3 regions of the Pseudomonas sp. P1_A1 genome follow, and region 3 is predicted to be linked to each of the others. Evidence: predicted binding sites of a transcription regulator. Region 3 holds the regulator's gene; each other region holds the start of a gene.

Region 1 (4,279 bases), on a different contig from region 3:
CTGTTGTCCATGATGGTCGCGACTTGCTGAGTGCCGGTTTGCAGGCCAACGATCAGCTCTTCGATTTCTTCGGTGGACTTCTGGGTACGCTGGGCCAGGCTGCGGACTTCGTCGGCGACCACCGCAAAGCCACGCCCGGCTTCACCGGCGCGAGCGGCTTCGATGGCGGCGTTGAGCGCCAGCAGGTTGGTTTGCTGGGCCACGGATTTGATCACGTCGAGCACGCTGCCGATCTTGTCGCTTTCGCGCTTCAGATCGCCCATGGCGGCAGTGGAGTTGCCGACTTCGAGGGCCAGGCGCTCGATCTGGGCGATGGCTTCGCCGACTACCCTGTCACCCTCGCGGGCCTGCTGGTCGGCGGCGACGGCGGCTTCGGACGCTTCCTCGGCATTGCGCGCGACTTCCTGCACGGTGGCGGTCATTTCGTGCATGGCGGTGGCCACTTGATCGGTTTCGACCTTCTGACTGTTGACCCCGGCGCTGGTCTGCTCGGTAACGGCAGACAGTTCTTCAGCGGCGCTGGCGATTTGGGTCACGCCGTCGCTGATGCCGCCGATCAGTTCCCGCAGGCTGACGACCATCCGCTGCAGGGTGCTTTGTAATTGACCCAGCTCGTCGCGGCGAGTGACCTCAAGGTTATGGCTCAGGTCACCCGAGGCGACACGTTCGACTGCCACCAACGTCTGTTGCAGTGGAACGACGATCTGCCGCGTGATGACCCAGGCGGCGAGCAAGCCAAATGCTAACGCCAGGACGGTCACGATGATCAGCGTGCTTTTCGCTTGGGCCGTCTCTTGGTCACGCTTGTCGGTTTGCGTGCGGGTCAGTTGTGCACTCAGGTCATTCAAGCGGATCTCTTGATCCACCATCTTCTTGAGGGCGGCGGCGCTGGCCACCTGCGCGTCGCGGAACTGGCTGACTGCGACGCGGTAGCCCTTGAGCGATTCGGTGGCTTGTTGCAGGTTGGCGGTGTGTTGTTCCGGCAGTTTGCCCGGAAGGCTTTCAAGGTTCTTCAGGGCGTTGTCGATGGCATCCAGCGCGGGTTGCTCGGCTTCGGCCTTGCCGCTGTAGGTATAACCGCGCACCTGGAAGCGTGCTTGCTGGAGCAGTTTGCTCAGCTCGACCACGCTGTTGAATTGAGTGACGCTGTCGCCTTGCAGCAAGGACTTTTCGACTTCTGTCACCTTGGCCACAGCGTTGTCGGCGGTGGCGCCGAGCTTGGATCGGGCCGATTCACGGTTCTGTGTCGCCTGATTCATGTCGGCAAAGGCGCGTTTGTACTCACCGAGGGCGGCCAGTTGTTGACTGAGCATTTCCTTGCTCGCGGGGAGCACAAACATTTTGAGAGCAACCTGTATGCCATCATCGAGCTTGCCCACGAGTTCGCTGACGGCTGCTGGACCTTGTTCGCCACGGCGCATTTCGTATTCGAGACGGGCAGTTCGCAAATCCTTGCCCAACTCGTTGAGATTGGAGATGTAACTCTGCTTGTCTGCGCGACTGATCACACTGCCCAGGCTATTCCAGCCAGTGAAGGTGATCAGGAGAGTCATGAGCAGCACGAGGCCAAAGCCGACACCCAGTTTGCGATTGACGCTTACGTTTCCCAGTTTCTCGGCTAGCCAACGGTACATGCTGCGACTCCCTCGGACCATTATTCGGTTTTATGGGGACTGTATCGGCAGGCAGACGGGAATCTGTAGGCGCCAAGGCACGATCCCGTAGGAGCTGCCGAAGGCTGCGATCTTTTGAACTCATTATTCTAAAAATCAAAAGATCGCAGCCTTCGGCAGCTCCTACAGGGGGAGGTTTGATCTGGGGGGGTTAGAACAAGCGCGAGAGCAACGCAGTGACAGCGGTTTCCACCCGCAGGATGCGCTCGCCAAGCTGCACCGGTTGCAGGCCGGCCTTGGCCAGCAGGTCGATTTCGTAAGGAATCCAGCCGCCTTCGGGGCCGATGGCCAGGGTCACGGGTTCGTCCAGGCCACGGGGGCAGGGCGGGTAATTGCCGGGATGACCGACCAGGCCGAGAGTGCCTTCAGTGATTGCTGGCAGGCGATCTTCGACAAAAGGTTTGAAGCGCTTCTCGATGACGACTTCCGGCAGCACGCTGTCCCGGGCCTGTTCAAGCCCCAGGATCAATTGCTCGCGAATCGCTTCAGGTTCGAGGAACGGTGTTTGCCAGAAGCTCTTCTCGACGCGATAGCTGTTCACCAGCACGACTCGTGGCACGCCCATGGCGGCCACGGTCTGGAACACCCTGCGGAGCATTTTCGGGCGTGGCAGGGCCAGCACCAGGGTCAGTGGCAGCTTGGCCGGCGGCGGCTGGTCGAGGGTGACGCGCAACTCGGCTTCGTCAGCGTCCAGACGCAGTACTTCGGCGGCCCCCATCAGCCCGCCGATACGCCCGACGCGCATGCTGTCACCCACTTCACAGCGATGGACTTCCTGCATATGGGTCAAGCGGCGATCGCGCAGGATCGCCCGGTCGGCCGCAATGAAATCGGCCTCCTCGAGGAGCAGCAGGTTCACGCTTGGGTCGCTGGCGGCTGGTCGTTGTGATCGTCAGCCGGTTTTTCGTCCGGGTGCTCACTGCGTTTGCTGATCAGGCTGCCGAACAGGACGCCGATCTCGAACAGCAACCACATTGGTACGGCCAACAGCGTCTGCGAGAAGATGTCCGGCGGCGTCAGGATCATGCCGACCACGAAGCAGCCGATGACCACGTACGGGCGGATTTTCTTCAGGTAGGCGACGTTGACCACGCCGATCCACACCAGCAGCACCACGGCCACCGGGATTTCGAACGCCACACCGAAGGCGAAGAACAGTGTCATGACGAAATCGAGGTAGCTGGTGATGTCGGTCATCATTTCCACGCCGGCCGGGGTGGCGGCGGCGAAGAACTTGAAGATCAGCGGGAACACCAGGAAATAGGCGAAGGCCATGCCGGTATAGAACAGCAGGATGCTGGAGACCAGCAACGGCACGGCGATGCGCTTCTCATGCTTGTACAGGCCTGGCGCGATGAAACCCCAGATCTGATGCAGGATCACCGGGATTGCCAGGAACAGCGAGACCATCATGGTCAGCTTCAGCGGCGTCAGGAACGGCGACGACACGTCGGTGGCGATCATCGTCGCGCCGGCCGGCAGGTACTGGCGCAGCGGCGTGGAGACGAAGGTGTAGATCTGCTGGGTGAAGGCGAACAACCCGGCGAAGATAATGAAAATCGCCGCTACACAGCGCAGCAGACGGGTGCGCAACTCGGTGAGGTGCGAGACCAGTGGCATGTGCTGGTCGTTTTCGGGGAGATCGCTCATGGGGCTCGCGGCGGCAATGTTGGGTCATGAGGGGCTGGCGCAACAGGCGCAGCCGCAGGCGGTACAGGCTCTACTGGAATGGCAGGCGCAGGTTCAGCGGCTGCAACCGCCGGCGTAACTTCAGCTGTCGGCGCATGAATCGTCGGTGTCGCCACAGGTTCCACCGGCGTTGGCTCCTGCTGAGTCGGCGTGAAAATCTTCCGCGCCTCCTGCTCCAGGGACAGAATGTGCTCGTTGTGCAGTTGCCGGCGAATTTCGTCGGCACCGATTTCACGTTCAACTTCCTGTTTGATCGCGTTGAAGCTGCGCTTCAGCCGCCCGACCCACAGGCCAGCGGTGCGCGCAGCGCCCGGCAGGCGCTCGGGGCCCAGCACCAGCAGGGCGACGAGGCCGACGAGCAGCAGTTCAGAGAAGCTGATACCAAACATTAGTCAGTGCTCACGAGTCTTTGCGGATCGGCTCTTCGACTTTTTGCGCCTGCACGTCGATGGTGTGCGGCGGGTTCACAGACGTTGTGGCCTGTGGCTGGGTCGGCGGAACCGGTTGGGCCGGAGTCGCAGTCGGGTCGGCCGGTTTCTCTTCGTCGTTCATGGCCTTGCGAAAGCCCTTGATCGACTCGCCCACGTCAGTGCCGAGGTTTTTCAGTTTCTTGGTGCCGAACACCAGCACTACGACAACGAGGATGACGATCCAGTGTTTCCAGTCAAAAATGCCCATGTTGCGTTCCTCTAATAATTATTCAGGCGGACGGACGCGAGGCTTTCTCGGCGTGTCCGGACAGACCGAAGCGACGGTCCAGTTCATCGAGCACAGCCTGTGGATGTTGCCCCAACTGGGCAAGCATGACCATGCTGTGGAACCACAGGTCGGCAGTCTCGTAGATCACATCGCTGCAGTCACCGCTGATGGCGGCATCCTTGGCGGCAATGATGGTTTCGACCGACTCTTCGCCGACT
Region 2 (4,279 bases), on a different contig from region 3:
TTACGACGTTCAGTCCGCTGACGGCGTGGCTTTCCGTGGTGCGTTCCTGATCGACGACAAAGGCGTTGTCCGCTCGCAGATCGTCAACGACCTGCCGCTGGGCCGTAACATGGAAGAGCTGATCCGTCTGGTTGACGCTCTGCAATTCCACGAAGAGCACGGCGAAGTTTGCCCTGCCAACTGGAAAAAAGGCGACAAAGGCATGAACGCTTCGCCAGAAGGCGTTGCGGCTTACCTGACCGAGCACGCTGCTGCGCTGTAAGCCAGGCGTCCGGCAATAAAAAACCGGCCTCACTGAGGCCGGTTTTTTTATGGGCGGGATAAAACGGCGACCAGCCTCAGTCGTTGTAGTCTTCCCAGCCGCCCATCTGTTTCCAGCGATTGACGATGCCGCAGAACAGCTCAGCGGTCTTCTCGGTATCGTAGCGAGCCGAATGAGCCTCGCGACCGTCGAAATCGATGTCCGCTGCCTGACAGGCCTTGGCCAGTACGGTTTGACCGTAGGCAAGACCGGCGAGGGTCGCGGTGTCGAAGCTGGAGAACGGGTGAAACGGATTGCGTTTCATGTCCAGGCGCGCGACTGCCGCGTTGAGGAAACCCAGGTCGAAGCTGCTGTTGTGACCGACCAGAATCGCCCGTTTGCAACCGTTGGCTTTCAGGGCCTTGCGAATGCCACGGAAGATATCGGTCAGCGCCGCTTCTTCACTCACTGCCATGCGCAACGGGTGATCGAGTTTGATCCCGGTGAATTCCAGGGCCGCTGCTTCGATGTTGGCGCCTTCGAATGGCTCGACCCGGAAGAAGTAGGTGTGATCGGGGTACACGAACCCTTTTTCATCCATGGCGATGGTGGTTGCAGCAATTTCCAGCAGGGCGTCGGTGGCCGAGTTGAAGCCACCGGTTTCTACGTCGACGACAACCGGCAGGTAACCACGGAATCTGGCAGCCATTGGATGACGAGGACCACCTCCACCGCCTTGACCGTCCTGTTCGTCGTCGAAATGGTCTTCACTCACGCGTGTTCCTCCAGCAGGCGCCAGCGCAGTTTTTCACCGGCGCGCAGCGGGATAACGGTCAGCTCGCCAAATGGCAGGCTGGTTGGGGCGGTCCACTCTTCGCGGACCAGGGTGATGCGATCGGTGTTCGCCGGCAGACCGTAGAAACGCGGGCCATTGAGGCTGGCGAAGGCTTCGAGCTTGTCCAGCGCATTACGCTGTTCGAAGGCTTCGGCATACATCTCGATCGCGGCATAAGCGGTGTAGCAACCGGCACAGCCGCAAGCCGCTTCTTTGGCGTGCTGGGCATGGGGGGCCGAGTCGGTGCCGAGGAAGAACTTGTCGCTGCCGCTGGTGGCGGCGTCGAGCAGGGCTTCCTGGTGGGTATTGCGCTTGAGGATCGGCAGGCAATAGAAGTGCGGCCGAATCCCGCCCACCAGCATGTGGTTGCGGTTGTACAGCAGGTGATGCGCGGTGATGGTGGCGCCAACGTTGGCCGGAGCCGCGTTGACGAACTGCACGGCATCGGCGGTGGTGATGTGTTCGAACACCACTTTGAGCGTCGGGAAACGCTCGACCACGCGACGCATGTGCTCATCGATGAAGATTTTTTCCCGATCGAAAACGTCGATATCGCCACGGGTGACTTCACCGTGAACCAGCAAAGGCATCCCGACTTCGGCCATGGCCTCCAGTGCAGGGAAAATCTTGTCGATGCTGGTGACGCCAGAGTCCGAGTTGGTGGTCGCGCCGGCCGGGTACAGCTTGGCGGCGTGAATGAAACCGCTGGCCTTGGCCTCACGAATTTCTTCGGGCTGGGTGCGGTCGGTCAGGTACAGAACCATCAGCGGTTCGAAACGGCTGCCGGCCGGACGTGCGGCGAGAATCCGCTGGCGATAGCCATCGGCTTCAGCAGCGTTGCGCACCGGAGGTACCAGGTTGGGCATGATGATGGCGCGACCAAAGGTGCGCGCGACATCCGCGACGGTATTGGTCAACACGGCACCATCGCGAAGATGAATGTGCCAGTCGTCGGGACGCAGCAGGGTCAGGCGGTCGGACATGAGGGAATTCCAGGCGGGTCAAACTCAGGGGAATGCTACCGGAAAAGACTCTTCCAGGCACTCGCTATCAAGTTTTACGACAAGCTTCCGATACCCAACAGGCAGGCCGTGAATTTGTGTGTCGGTCTTTTTGTCGTAGAAGCCAGTGGAGCCTCCCGTGCGCCAGCGTTATTTAGCCTTGCTCAGTGTGTTTGCCAGCCTTCCCGCGATGGCGCTCACTTTCCAGACTCGTCTGGAGAGCATCGAGTGGACGGTCGAAGGTGACAAATTCGAATGCCGCCTGACTCAACCGATTACCGATTTCGGTTCGGGTGAGTTTGTGCGTCGCGCCGGCGAGCAGGCGACATTTCGTCTGAAGGCCTACAACTCAATGATTGGTGGGGGATCTGCGACTTTGCTGGCGGCAGCCGCGCCATGGCAGCCGGGGCGTGGCGACATAAACCTGGGGTCGGTGAGAATCGGTAGTGGCAACGTGCTGTTCAACAGCTCGCAAGTGCAGGCCGGGCGCCTGATCAGCGGGTTGATGGAGGGGCGCAGCCCGGTCGTTCGGCACTCATCGGGCGACGGTCGGGTGTCTGAAGTGCGTCTGCTGCCGGTCAAGTTCAGCAAGGCCTATGGTGACTATCAGGGTTGCGTGGCCAAGTTGTTGCCACAGAATTTCGAGCAAGTGAAGCAATCCGAGGTCGGCTTCCCGGGGGAGGGTATCGATCTCGATGCCAGGGCCAAGGCCCAGTTGCAGGTCATGCTGGAGTTCATGAAGGCCGATCCGACGGTCAACCACATTGAACTCGACGGCCATTCCGATAACAGTGGCAACCGCCTGACCAACCGTGAACTGTCACGACGCCGGGCGCTGGCGGTGATGGATTTCTTCAAGGCCAATGGTGTGCAGGAATCGCAGATCACCCTGCGTTTTCACGGTGAGCGCTATCCGCTGGCGCCCAACAACAATGCCGCCAACCGGGCGAAGAACCGCCGGGTTGCCGTACGCCTCGAACGGGTCGCACCGACCGAGAAACCTGCGCCTCAAGCCACCGCCGCCGCGAGCAGCGCGACGACCTCCTGAATCTGCTGAATTCGTCGCTCGCTCGACATAATCTGTCGCTTCGTCGTCATAAGCTGTCGCGCCTCTGTAAATTATCCTGCATGAGCGGTAGACTTGACAGCTTTCCGTAGAACCCCGTGGAGTGATGGCATGGCGGACGTAAACAAGGTCGTTCTGGCGTATTCCGGCGGCCTGGACACTTCGGTGATCCTCAAGTGGCTGCAGGATACATATAACTGTGAAGTAGTGACCTTCACCGCTGACCTGGGTCAGGGCGAAGAGGTCGAACCGGCCCGCGCCAAGGCACAGGCCATGGGCGTAAAAGAAATCTATATCGACGATCTGCGCGAAGAATTCGTGCGTGATTTCGTGTTCCCGATGTTCCGCGCCAACACCGTTTACGAAGGCGAGTACCTGCTGGGTACTTCCATCGCTCGTCCGTTGATCGCCAAACGCCTGATCGAAATCGCCAACGAAACCGGTGCTGACGCCATTTCCCACGGCGCGACCGGCAAGGGCAACGACCAGGTTCGTTTCGAACTGGGCGCCTACGCCTTGAAGCCAGGCGTGAAAGTGATCGCTCCATGGCGCGAATGGGACCTGCTGTCCCGTGAGAAGCTGATGGATTACGCCGAGAAGCACGCGATCCCGATCGAGCGTCACGGCAAGAAAAAATCCCCGTACTCGATGGATGCCAACCTGCTGCACATCTCCTATGAAGGCGGCGTGCTGGAAGACACCTGGACCGAGCACGAAGAAGACATGTGGCGCTGGACCGTCTCCCCGGAGAAGGCTCCAGACAAACCGCAGTACCTGGAACTGACCTACCGCAATGGCGACATCGTTGCACTGGACGGCGTCGAAATGACCCCGGCCACCGTGCTGGCGACCTTGAACCGTATCGGTGGCGAACATGGTATCGGCCGTCTGGATATCGTCGAAAACCGCTATGTGGGCATGAAGTCCCGTGGTTGCTACGAAACGCCTGGCGGCACCATCATGCTGCGCGCTCACCGTGCGATCGAATCGATCACCCTGGACCGCGAAGTGGCTCACCTCAAAGACGAGCTGATGCCTAAATACGCCAGCCTGATCTACACCGGTTACTGGTGGAGCCCAGAGCGTCTGATGCTGCAACAGATGATCGATGCTTCCCAGGCCCACGTGAACGGCGT
Region 3 (4,279 bases):
GCTGGCGCCGAAGCGATTGCCGATTCCAGCGCATCGACCGCAAAGTTGCCTTTGCCGTGCAACTGGTCGAGCAGTGCTTCGAACTCGTCGTCAGTGATGTCGGAGCTGTCGCCGGCGGCTTTCGGAGCAGCCGGTGCGGCGGGCGCTGCGGCTACTGCATCGGCGGCGAACTGGCCTTTGCCGTGCAGTTGATCGAGCAACGACTCGAACTCGGCATCGGTGATTTCGTCACTGGCGGCTGCATCGGCAGCAGGCTGCGAAACAGGCTGCGCAGCCGCTACAGGCGCCTCGGCCTGGGCCTTGACGGCGTTCAGCGAGTCCAGCAGTTGTTCGAATTCGTTATCGGTAATGTCACCCGATTCGCTTTCAGCGACCGGTGCTTCAACCACTTCAGCGACCGGCGCCGGTGCGTCTTCCATTTGCGGCTCGGCCAGACGGGCCAGCGCCGCGAGTAATTCAGGCGTGGCAGCCGTGATCGGGCTGCGTTCGCGGACTTCGCTGAACATGCTGTTCACCGCGTCCAGCGCTTCGAGAACCACGTCCATCAGTTCCGAGTCGACGCGACGCTCACCCTTGCGCAGGATGTCGAACACGTTCTCGGCGATGTGACAGCACTCCACCAGCTCGTTGAGCTGGAGGAAGCCGGCGCCCCCTTTTACAGTGTGAAAACCGCGAAAAATTGCATTGAGCAAGTCCGCATCATCGGGTCGGCTTTCCAGCTCGACCAGCTGCTCGGACAGTTGCTCTAGAATCTCGCCGGCCTCAACCAGGAAATCCTGAAGGATCTCTTCATCGGCGCCGAAGCTCATTAAGGGGGTGCTCCTACAGGTCTAAAAACCCAGAAAACTAAAATCCAAGACTGGATAACAAATCGTCCACATCGTCCTGACCGGACACAACGTCTTCTCTTTTATCGGCATGAATCTGCGGACCTTCACCCTGAGAGAGATGTTTTTGTGGATCTTTTTCAGCCAGCATCGCCTCACGGTCATGTTCGATACCCGCAAAGCGGTCTACGTGACTGGCCATGAGTACGAGCTTGAGCAGGTTGCTTTCAACTTCGGTGACCAATTGGGTCACACGCTTGATCACCTGGCCGGTGAGGTCCTGGTAATCCTGGGCCAGCAGAATGTCGTTGAGGTTGCTCGACACGACGCGGTTGTCTTCACTGCTGCGTGTCAGGAAACCGTCGACCCGCCGGGCCAGCTCGCGGAACTCTTCAGCCCCGACTTCGCGACGCATGAACCGTCCCCAATCCGTGCTCAGCGCCTGGGCTTCGTCGCTCAGGCTGTTGATCAGCGGCGTGGCGTTTTCCACCAGGTCCATGGTGCGGTTGGCCGCGGCCTCGGTCAGCTTGACCACATAGGACAGGCGCTCGGTGGCATCCGTGATCTGAGACACTTCCTCGGCTTGCGGCATGTGCGGGTCAATCTGGAAATTGACGATCGCGCTATGCAGCTCGCGGGTGAGCTTGCCCACTTCCTGATACAGGCCGCGGTCACGGGTCTGGTTGAGCTCATGGATCAGTTGCACAGCGTCGCCGAACTTGCCTTTTTCAAGGCTGTCGACCAGTTCGACCGCGTGTTTTTTCAGGGTCGACTCGAAATCGCCCTGTGAAGATTCGTTATGCTCCATAGCTCCCCCGTGCGCAGTACATCAGCCAATGCGTTCGAAAATCTTCTCGATTTTTTCTTTCAACGCCTGGGCCGTGAAGGGCTTGACCACATAGCCGTTAACACCGGCCTGGGCCGCTTCGATAATCTGCTCGCGCTTGGCTTCAGCGGTCACCATCAGCACCGGCAGATGCTTGAGCCTTTCATCGGCGCGCACCGCACGAAGCAGGTCGATGCCGGTCATCCCGGGCATGTTCCAGTCGGTCACCAGAAAATCGAAGTTACCGCTTTGCAGCATCGGCAACCCGGTCAACCCGTCATCGGCCTCGGCGGTGTTGGTGAACCCAAGGTCACGCAACAGGTTTTTTATGATCCGCCGCATCGTTGAGAAGTCATCAACGATGAGGATTTTCATGTTCTTGTCCAATTCGACCTCCAAGCAGTCTTAAACGCGCCCAGCACCTGGACGCGCCATTTCAATCAATCCGGCAAAGCACTCAATGACTGTCTGGAGCACAACAGATCGAGACCGGTACGGTTCAACACCACACCAGCTCCATTCGCAGTGTCCCCACACTGCCTTCAGCGCGCTCGCCACTCCCCCAAACGCCCCCGCAAACGGGCCGCGCACTGGCTGTGTAACTGGCTGACCCGAGATTCGCTAACCCCCAGGACCTCACCGATTTCCTTGAGATTCAACTCTTCGTCGTAGTACAGCGCCAACACCAGTCGCTCACGCTCCGGCAAATTGGCAATCGCGTCCGCCAGCGCCGCCTGGAAGCGTTCATCTTCCAGATCGCGTGACGGCTCGAGATGAGCACTCGCGCCATCCTCATGCAGCCCTTCGTGTTCGCCGTCCTGCAACAGATCGTCGAAACTGAATAACCGGCTGCCCAGGGTGTCGTTCAAAATCCCGTAATAATCGTCGAGACTCAATTGGAGTTCGGCCGCAACTTCGTGATCTTTAGCGTCACGGCCGGTTTTAGCTTCAATCGAGCGAATCGCGTCGCTGACCATGCGGGTATTGCGATGGACCGAACGTGGCGCCCAGTCCCCCTTGCGCACTTCATCGAGCATCGCGCCGCGGATTCGAATGCCCGCGTACGTCTCGAAACTCGCGCCTTTGCTGGCGTCGTATTTGGTTGATACTTCAAGCAGGCCGATCATCCCGGCCTGGATCAGGTCTTCGACCTGGACACTGGCCGGCAGACGCGCCAGCAAGTGGTAGGCAATGCGTTTGACCAGTGGCGCGTAACGCTCGATCAGCTCGTACTGCGCGTCACGTGCCGACTTCTTGTAGAGGTTGTAACCGCTGGCTGTCATAGCACGGGTCCTGCCGTTTGTTGCACGAGGCGCTCGACGAAAAACTCCAGGTGCCCACGCGGGTTGGCCGGCAGTGGCCAGGTATCGACCTTCTGTGCGATCGCCTTGAACGCCAGGGCGCACTTGGAACGCGGAAAGGCTTCATACACCGCGCGTTGCTTCTGCACAGCCTTGCGCACGCTTTCGTCGTAAGGCACCGCACCGACATATTGTAAGGCGACGTCGAGGAAGCGATCCGTGACCTTGGTCAACTTGGCAAACAGGTTGCGGCCCTCCTGCGGGCTCTGCGCCATGTTGGCCAAGACGCGGAAGCGGTTCATGCCGTAGTCGCGGTTAAGCAGTTTGATCAGCGCGTAGGCGTCGGTGATCGAGGTCGGCTCGTCGCACACCACCAGCAAGACTTCCTGCGCGGCGCGCACGAAGCTGACTACCGAGTCACCAATGCCCGCAGCGGTGTCGATCACCAATACGTCGAGGTTGTCGCCGATGTCGCTGAATGCCTGGATCAGGCCGGCATGCTGGGCCGGGCTCAGATGAACCATGCTCTGGGTGCCGGAGGCGGCCGGAACGATGCGGATACCGCCAGGCCCTTGCAACAGCACGTCGCGCAGCTCACAGCGGCCTTCGATCACGTCGGCCAGCGTGCGTTTGGGTGTCAGTCCCAACAGAACGTCGACGTTCGCCAGCCCCAGATCGGCATCCAGCAGCATGACGCGCCGGCCGAGCTCAGCTAGAGCCAGGGACAAGTTCACTGACACGTTAGTCTTCCCGACGCCACCTTTGCCGCCGGTCACCGCGATCACCTGTACGGGATGCATGCTGCCCATGTTATTTCTTTACCTTGTCTTACTTAGACGGAGGCCACATTACTGGCTGCGCGTTCACCATCGGAACAATGCATGGCAGACCATCGATGTAGGTACAAAAAATGTTCATTAACACCTCAGCCAACCTGCTTGGTCGGGCTGTGGTAAATATCAGCGAACATGTCAGCCATGGCTTCTTCGCTGGGTTCTTCCTGCATTTGTACGCTAACGGCGCGGCTGACCAACTGATGACGACGTGGCAGATGCAAATCATCCGGAATCCGCGGACCATCGGTCAGGTAAGCCACCGGCAACTCATGACTGATCGCCAGGCTCAACACCTCGCCCAGACTTGCCGTTTCATCCAGTTTAGTCAGGATGCAGCCGGCGAGGCCGCAGCGTTTGTAACTGTGATAAGCGGCGGTTAGAACCTGTTTCTGGCTGGTGGTTGCCAGGACCAGATAATTTTTTGATTTGATGCCGCGCCCGGCCAGGCTTTCGAGCTGCATCCGCAGTGCCGGATCGCTGGCCTGAAGG

What was found. Region 3 encodes FliA, which starts transcription of late flagellar genes. Its sites were predicted from a motif close to CTAAAGTTTNNNNNNNNNNNGCCGNTAA; they were not measured.
Region 1: the regulator FliA is predicted to act here: its motif matches at 1,676-1,703, upstream of AC1D2Q_RS24145 (methyl-accepting chemotaxis protein).
Region 2: the regulator FliA is predicted to act here: its motif matches at 2,126-2,153, upstream of AC1D2Q_RS13455 (flagellar protein MotY).

What each region holds. Positions count from the first base shown of each region.
Region 1 is NZ_JBFTZE010000020.1:11,455-15,733, reverse strand. It holds gene AC1D2Q_RS24145 (methyl-accepting chemotaxis protein) at 1-1,634, opposite strand, end outside; gene AC1D2Q_RS24140 (16S rRNA (uracil(1498)-N(3))-methyltransferase) at 1,825-2,532, opposite strand; gene tatC (twin-arginine translocase subunit TatC) at 2,529-3,323, opposite strand; gene tatB (Sec-independent protein translocase protein TatB) at 3,320-3,751, opposite strand; gene AC1D2Q_RS24125 (twin-arginine translocase TatA/TatE family subunit) at 3,762-4,040, opposite strand; gene AC1D2Q_RS24120 (phosphoribosyl-ATP diphosphatase) at 4,063-4,279, opposite strand, start outside.
Region 2 is NZ_JBFTZE010000007.1:270,085-274,363, reverse strand. It holds gene AC1D2Q_RS13470 (peroxiredoxin) at 1-262, shown strand, start outside; gene rnt (ribonuclease T) at 339-1,016, opposite strand; gene pyrC (dihydroorotase) at 1,013-2,059, opposite strand; gene AC1D2Q_RS13455 (flagellar protein MotY) at 2,217-3,125, shown strand; gene AC1D2Q_RS13450 (argininosuccinate synthase) at 3,255-4,279, shown strand, end outside.
Region 3 is NZ_JBFTZE010000010.1:195,391-199,669, reverse strand. It holds gene AC1D2Q_RS17120 (chemotaxis protein CheA) at 1-809, opposite strand, end outside; gene AC1D2Q_RS17115 (protein phosphatase CheZ) at 847-1,635, opposite strand; gene AC1D2Q_RS17110 (chemotaxis response regulator CheY) at 1,657-2,028, opposite strand; gene fliA (RNA polymerase sigma factor FliA) at 2,196-2,936, opposite strand; gene fleN (flagellar synthesis regulator FleN) at 2,933-3,763, opposite strand; gene flhF (flagellar biosynthesis GTPase FlhF) at 3,880-4,279, opposite strand, start outside.